Regions from separate parts of the Rhizobium sp. 007 genome, predicted to be linked through region 2. Evidence: predicted binding sites of a transcription regulator. Region 2 holds the regulator's gene; each other region holds the start of a gene.
What was found. Region 2 encodes PhoB, which activates phosphate uptake and scavenging genes when phosphate is short. Its sites were predicted from a motif close to TGTCATNNANCTGTCAT; they were not measured.
Positions count from the first base shown of each region.

Region 1 (2,267 bases), 1.7 Mb from region 2:
TTCCTGGATCGTCCTCAGATCGCCGCCGCCAGCCAGCAGATGGGTTGCAAAAGAATGCCGCAGCGCATGCGGTGTTGCCGTTTCCGGCAATCCGAAGGCGCTGCGCATCCGCTGCATCGTGCGCTGGATGATCCCAGCCTGGAGCTTGCCGCCGCGAGCGCCGCGGAAGAGCGGTTCTCCTTTCTCCAGATGGTACGGGCAGAGAGAGCGGTATTTCTCAACGGCTTCAAGAACAACGGGCAGCAGCGGAACCAGGCGCGTCTTGTTGCCCTTGCCGGTGATGCGCAGTGTCGTGGCGCCTGCATGCAAGCTGTCCGCAGTCAGGTCAAGTGCCTCGGCAATGCGCAGACCGCAGCCATAGAGGAGCGTGAAAACGGCGGCGTCGCGCGCAGCGATCCATGGTTCCTCGTGAAGCTGTGCCTCGTCGCTGGCGACATTGATCGCCTGCTTGTCGGAGAGTGGTTTCGGCAGCGATTTCGGCTGTTTCGGTGAGCGAACGGCTCCTGCTCCGGCGGCGTTCACCAAACCTTTTTTTTCCAGATATCGCAGCAGCGACCGAAGACCGGCGAGATTGCGGCCAAGCGATCGCGCCCCGGAACCTTCTTTCCGGCGGGCAGCCAGGAAGCCGCGGAAATCGGCCGGGCGAAGAGATTCAATGTCCTTCAACGTCGCCGGGCCGCCGATATGGCCGGTCAGGAAGGTGAGGAACTGGCGGCTATCACGCTCGTAGGCGTCGAGCGTGTGTTCGGAAAAGCGCCGCTCGCGCTCGAGATTTTCAAGCCAGGCGCTGCGTTCCGCCATCAGGCGCGGGTCGGCGATAATCAAAAGTTCGTTCACTGGCGCGGGCCTTGATTTTGTTCTTGCCTTTGCCAAGTTTGAAGGAGGGACCGTTAGGGAATTGCTAATATCGGCCAAGCTCTTGTCATGCTTCCATCATAATAGGTTGCGATAGCTGTTCCGAACGAAACAGGACTTTGCATGGCACGGCGCCAATCCACGACGGCTTTCGGACAGCTCGCGGAAGCGATCGCTCTGGTTTCCCACGGCAACCCCGGACACATCGTTGATACTCTGATCGCCGAGCGCGGCCAGCGCATCGTCCGAAACCCGCTTTGGCCGGTGATGCGGCCCTTTCTCTATGCGCTTTTGCGCTATAACAAGGCGCTTCAGTTCGCCAACGACGTAGCGAACATGCCGGGCTTTCAGTGCTTCGAATATATGAGCAACCTGCTGACGCTGGACATCGCGGTTAGAAATGCCGAGCGTATCCCTGCTTCCGGCGGCTTCATACTCGTCAGCAATCATCCGACCGGCATTGCCGATGGTGTTGCAGTTTTCGACCTCCTGAAGAACCGCCGCCCGGACATGATGTTCTTTGCCAACCGGGACGCGGTGCGCGTCAATCCGCGCTTTGCGGAAATGGTGATCCCTGTGGAATGGCGGGACGAATACAAGACCAAACTCAAGACCCGTGAGACGCTGCAGCTTACGAACCACGCCGTGAAGCAAGGAAAGGCAACTGTATTGTTTCCCTCGGGCCGCATCGCCTATTGGGCGAACGGCCGGCTGAATGAAAGGCCGTGGAAAAACTCTGCGGTCGGCCTTGCCCGCAAATACAATCTGCCGATCTTGCCAGTGCACATGACCGCGCGCAACTCCGGTCTTTTCTACTGGTTTGCAAAGTGGTCGACCGAACTGCGCGACATGACGGTGTTTCACGAACTTCTCAACAAGCGCGGCGATCGTTTTGATTTCATCATCGGCAATCTCGTTCCGGTGGGGCATCTGGACGGCGACATAAACGAAGTGACCAAGGCGCTTGAAAAACACACGCTACATGATCTGCGTGCGGACAGCGATGCACGGTTCCTGCCGCTTATGCAGCCGCCCGCGCCGGAGATAGTGGCGGCCCATTCATTTCGTTGAGCGGACAGGTTAAAGCGAGGCATGCTGCTCCGCTCGATGTTTGCCCAGAAGGAAAGGTCGCTGCGATCGATCCGCATGGATCTTTCGGGCATCAATCTTTTCGTCGGCGAAAACGGCGCGGGAAAAGGCACGCTCCGGCGCGCTATCGATGGCTGGCGCTCCGACCGATCGTCGCCCTGCGCACGCCATGTCTGGCGGTCACGGCACCGATGCTCGACGAGGACGGAAGCAATCTGGCGGCTGTTTTGGCATCATTGGTGCATAGGGGAGGATACCGTCGATCTCGACCGCGCGATTGCTTCCGCACTTGGCGCTGCCAGGCCGATTGTGCCGGAGAGCTT
Region 1 covers NZ_CP064187.1:3,631,432-3,633,698, reverse strand. The annotation lists gene ISN39_RS17780 (tyrosine recombinase XerC) at 1-837, opposite strand, end outside; gene ISN39_RS17775 (1-acyl-sn-glycerol-3-phosphate acyltransferase) at 979-1,926, shown strand.
Region 1: a site for PhoB is predicted at 921-937, ahead of ISN39_RS17775 (1-acyl-sn-glycerol-3-phosphate acyltransferase). Genes of this name have one in related genera too.

Region 2 (2,267 bases):
TCGTTACCCCACAGCGATGCCCTCAATTCCGATCGGGAGTGGACGCGGCCGGGGGACTTCATCAGAAACTCGAGCAGCCTGAACTCGGTGGGGCCGAGCTTGACTTCCTTCTTCTGCCTGTGAACCCGGCGGGCGTTCTTATCGAGCGTCAGATCCCCGACCTTCAGCGTGCTCTCCAGCAGCGCTGGATTGAGACGCCGCAGGAGGTTCCGCAAGCGGATGAGGAGTTCCACGGGGGAGACTGCCTTTATGAGGCAGTCGTCGGCTCCGGCGGAGAGAACGGCCAACCGGTCCTGCTCGAGGGCCGAGTCCAGCAGCACCACGATCGGAAGGCGGGCGGTCGCTCCAGTTGTCCGGAACTGGCGGCATGTCGAGATTGCCATCGAGCCAGGAGCCGGCGCACCGAATATCACCGCATCAGGCAGCCGCAACGCCACGAGCTCGACCAGCGACGCATGCGGGTGAAGACAGTTCACCGAATACCCTTCTGTCTCCAGAGCATGCTTCAGTGTCGCGAGCAGATCTTCGTCCTGCTCAACAACAAGTACCCGCACCGACATCTTCTCCGGCCTCCCTGCTATGCTTCCATCGAATATCCTGCGCCGCGGACGGTGCGGATGACGTCCTGCATGTTGGAGAAGTTCAGCGCCTTGCGCAGTCGACCGACATGAACGTCCACGGTGCGCTCGTCGACATAAATGTCGTGGCCCCAGACACCGTCCAGAAGCTGCGAACGCGAGAAGACGCGGCCGGGCGACGACATCAGGAATTCCAGTAGACGGAATTCGGTCGGGCCGAGACGGACTTCGCGGCTCTTGCGGTGAACACGATGCGTTTCGCGGTCGAGTTCGATATCGCCGCATTTCAGCACCGTGGAGAGCACCTCGGGCTTGGCGCGGCGCAGCATCGCCTTGACGCGGGCAACGAGTTCGGGCGTGGAGAACGGCTTGACCACGTAGTCGTCGGCGCCGGTGGAAAGGCCGCGCACACGCTCGCTTTCCTCGCCGCGCGCCGTCAGCATGATGATCGGCAGACGCTCCGTTTCCGGGCGCATGCGCAGGCGGCGGCAAAGCTCTATGCCCGACACGCCCGGCAGCATCCAATCGAGGATCAGAATATCCGGCGTGCGCTCCTGAAGCCTGATTTCGGCCTCGTCGCCGCGCAGAATGGTGTCGACCTCGAAACCTTCGGCCTCAAGGTTATAGCGAAGAAGCACGCTCAGTGCCTCTTCGTCTTCAACGACTGCAACTCTCGGGATCATTCGGTTCTGTCTCCTGAGGGCCGGTTCGGAATTGTCATTCCGTGACCGCGCCGACGGTGTTGGCAGTATCGTCCTTCGGACGTTCGCCTTCCGGCTGTGCGCCGGTCGCCATGTAATAGATCGTTTCGGCAATGTTAGTGGCGTGATCGCCGATGCGCTCGATGTTCTTCGCACAGAAGAGAAGATGCGTGCAGCTGGTGATGTTGCGCGGATCTTCCATCATGTAGGTCAACAGCTCGCGGAACAGCGAGGTGTACATCGCGTCGATTTCCTCGTCGCGCTCGCGGATCGACTTCGCCTTGTCGGCTGAACGCGAGGCATAGACGTCGAGTACTTCCTTGAGCTGGACCAGCGCCAGTTCGGAAAGATGCTCGAGACCGCGGGCGAGCTTGCGCGGAACGCCGGTGCTCTGCACGGCGATGACACGCTTGGCGGTGTTCTTGCCGAGATCGCCGACGCGCTCGAGATCGGCCGCGATGCGGATCGAGCCCATGATCTCGCGAAGGTCCGAGGCCACCGGCTGGCGGCGGGCAATCGTGACGATCGCCTTGTCGCCGATCTCGCGCTCGGCGTGATCCATGACGACATCGTCGGAGATGACCTTCTGGGCCAAGCCAGCGTCACCGTTAACCAGCGCGCGGACGGCGTCCGACACCATCTGCTCGGCAAGCCCGCCCATTTCCGAGATGCGGCGGGACAAATACTTCAGATCCTCGTCATAGGCAGAAAAGATATGGGTCGATGCCATTGGGATTGTCCTTGAATAGCCTGAACGCCGCAGCTCAGCCGAAGCGGCCCATGATGTAATCCTGGGTGCGCGGGTCGTCCGGATTGGTGAACATCTTGTCGGTGTCATTCTCCTCGACGAGATTGCCGAGGTGGAACATGGCGGTGCGCTGCGAAACGCGGGCTGCCTGCTGCATCGAGTGCGTCACGATGACAATACTGTAGTTCTCGCGAAGCTCGTGGATCAGCTCCTCGACCTTGGCGGTCGCGATCGGATCGA
Region 2 covers NZ_CP064187.1:1,948,212-1,950,478, forward strand. The annotation lists gene ISN39_RS09860 (winged helix-turn-helix domain-containing protein) at 1-560, opposite strand, end outside; gene phoB (phosphate regulon transcriptional regulator PhoB) at 578-1,261, opposite strand; gene phoU (phosphate signaling complex protein PhoU) at 1,296-2,009, opposite strand; gene pstB (phosphate ABC transporter ATP-binding protein PstB) at 2,044-2,267, opposite strand, start outside.

Region 3 (2,267 bases), 150 kb from region 2:
TCCGGCGGCACATGACCATTGCGCCAGCGCGACAGCGCATAGACCTGCATTTTGTAGAGGTCTTTGATCGGATTGAAGCCGCCGTTCATGTCGCCGTAGAGCGTCGCATATCCAACCGACATTTCCGACTTGTTGCCGGTCGTGACCACCATGGAACCGAACTTGTTGGAAATCGCCATCAGGATCGTGCCGCGCGCCCGGCTCTGCAAGTTCTCCTCGGTAATGCCGCTATCGGTTCCTTCGAACAGCGGCGAGAGCGCTGAGGTGAAGCCCTTCACCGGCTCCTCGATCGGCACGATGTCGTAGCGGCATCCGAGCGCCTTGGCGCAGTCGGCCGCATCCTTCAGCGAATCGGTTGACGTGTAGCGATATGGCAGCATCACCGTTCGGACGCGCTCCTCGCCGAGCGCATCGACGGCGATCGCCGCGCAGATCGCCGAGTCGATGCCGCCGGAGAGGCCGAGGACGACATTCTTGAAGCCGTTCTTATTCACATAATCGCGGAAACCGACCAGGCAGGCGCGATAGTCGGCCTCGTCGGGCTCGGGAATACGTGACATCGGGCCTTCGCTACAGCGCCAGCCGTTTTCGCCGCGCTTCCAGGTCGTCACCGCCAGCGCGGTTTCGAACTGGCTCATCTGGAAGGCCAGCGATTTGTCGCCATTGAAGGCGAAGCTCGCACCGTCGAAGACGAGTTCGTCCTGCCCGCCGAGCTGATTGGCGAAGATTAGCGGCAGGCCGGTTTCGATCACCTGCTTGAGCGCCACCTGATGGCGCACGTCGACCTTGCCGCGATAATAGGGTGAACCGTTCGGCACCAGCAGGATTTCGGCGCCACTTTCGGCGAGTGTCTCGCAGACGCCGAGATCGTTCCAGATCTCTTCGCAGATCGGCACGCCGATCCGCACGCCGCGGAAATTCACCGGCCCCGGCATCGATCCTTCGGAAAAGACGCGCTTCTCGTCGAACTCGCCGTAGTTCGGCAGGTCGATCTTGTCACGCAGCACCAGGATCTGGCCGCCGTCGAGAACTGCAACCGAGTTATGCCGCCCCGTCTTTCCCTGCCGCGGGAAGCCGACGATGACGCCGGGGCCGCCGTCTGCGGTATCGGCCGCGAGGTCCTCGACCGCCTTCAGGCAGGCCCTCAGAAAGGCCGGTTTCAGCACGAGGTCTTCCGGCGGATAACCGGAAATGAAAAGCTCCGTCAGAAGCAGCAGATCCGCGCCTTGGCGGGCCGCATCGGCGCGTGCCTCACGAGCTTTGGCGAGGTTTCCGGCGACATCGCCGACTGTCGGGTTCAACTGGGCAACGGCAATCTGGAGCGTATTCAAAGGAGCGTTTTCCTGTGTCATGTCATCCATTTAGCGCGGGCCGCCCGCCGCTTCAATTGCCCGCGCCATGAAAAGCCGCGGGGTCTGCCGGGCGAAAAACTCAAACCATAGGGAAAAGCCGGGAAACCGAAAGGTTCATCTAGCGTTCATGACAGGCATGTGACACTTCGGTGAAGATTTTATGACGTCGGAGTATGCCGTTGATTGCGTTGATAATGAAGTCCGTACCGGCCAGAAAAGCAGCACCGCTTTCCGCCGGTTTCGGGTCGAGTGTTCAGTCTCCGGCAGCGCGCGCGGCAATCGGCATCGTATTTTCGTTTTCTCTCGCTTTCCTCAGCGTTATCACCGTCGAGTGGATTGCGCGCGGCACGTTGACCGATGTCGGCGAGTTCCTGACATCGACGGTTAGGCCCGGCATGACGACCGTCGCCATGCTGACGATCGTGATGTTGACCCTCGATGCCGTATTTGGACGGCGCTACCAATCGGCATTGGTATTGATCCCGCTTTTCCTGATCCCGGCCTTTGTCTCCAATCAGAAGCAGCACTTTCTCTCCGACCCCTTCTATCCGTCCGACGTACTCTTTACCCGTCAGATCATGGAGCTGCTGCCGGTCATGGTGCGAGACAGCCCGTGGACCGCCACAGCACTTCTCGTCGGCATCGTGCTTTCCACCGCAGGCATCGTTTTCGCATGGCGTTATGCCTGGCAGAACTTCCCGAAACTCTCTCGCCAGGCGCGCCTGCGCCACCTCTGCCTCGGGTTGCCGGTGCTAACGGCCTTCGCGTCGCTCATGGACTATTCGCAATATTCCTACATTCGCGACCGCCTGCAGGTGGTACCGATGATGTGGGACCAGAAGGAGAACTACCGCAGCAACGGCTTCATACTGGCCTTCCTCTTCAACATCCCGATGGCCGATGTCGCAGCGCCCG
Region 3 covers NZ_CP064187.1:1,801,602-1,803,868, forward strand. The annotation lists gene ISN39_RS09110 (NAD+ synthase) at 1-1,352, opposite strand, end outside; gene ISN39_RS09115 (LTA synthase family protein) at 1,532-2,267, shown strand, end outside.
Region 3: a site for PhoB is predicted at 1,480-1,496, ahead of ISN39_RS09115 (LTA synthase family protein). Genes of this name have one in related genera too.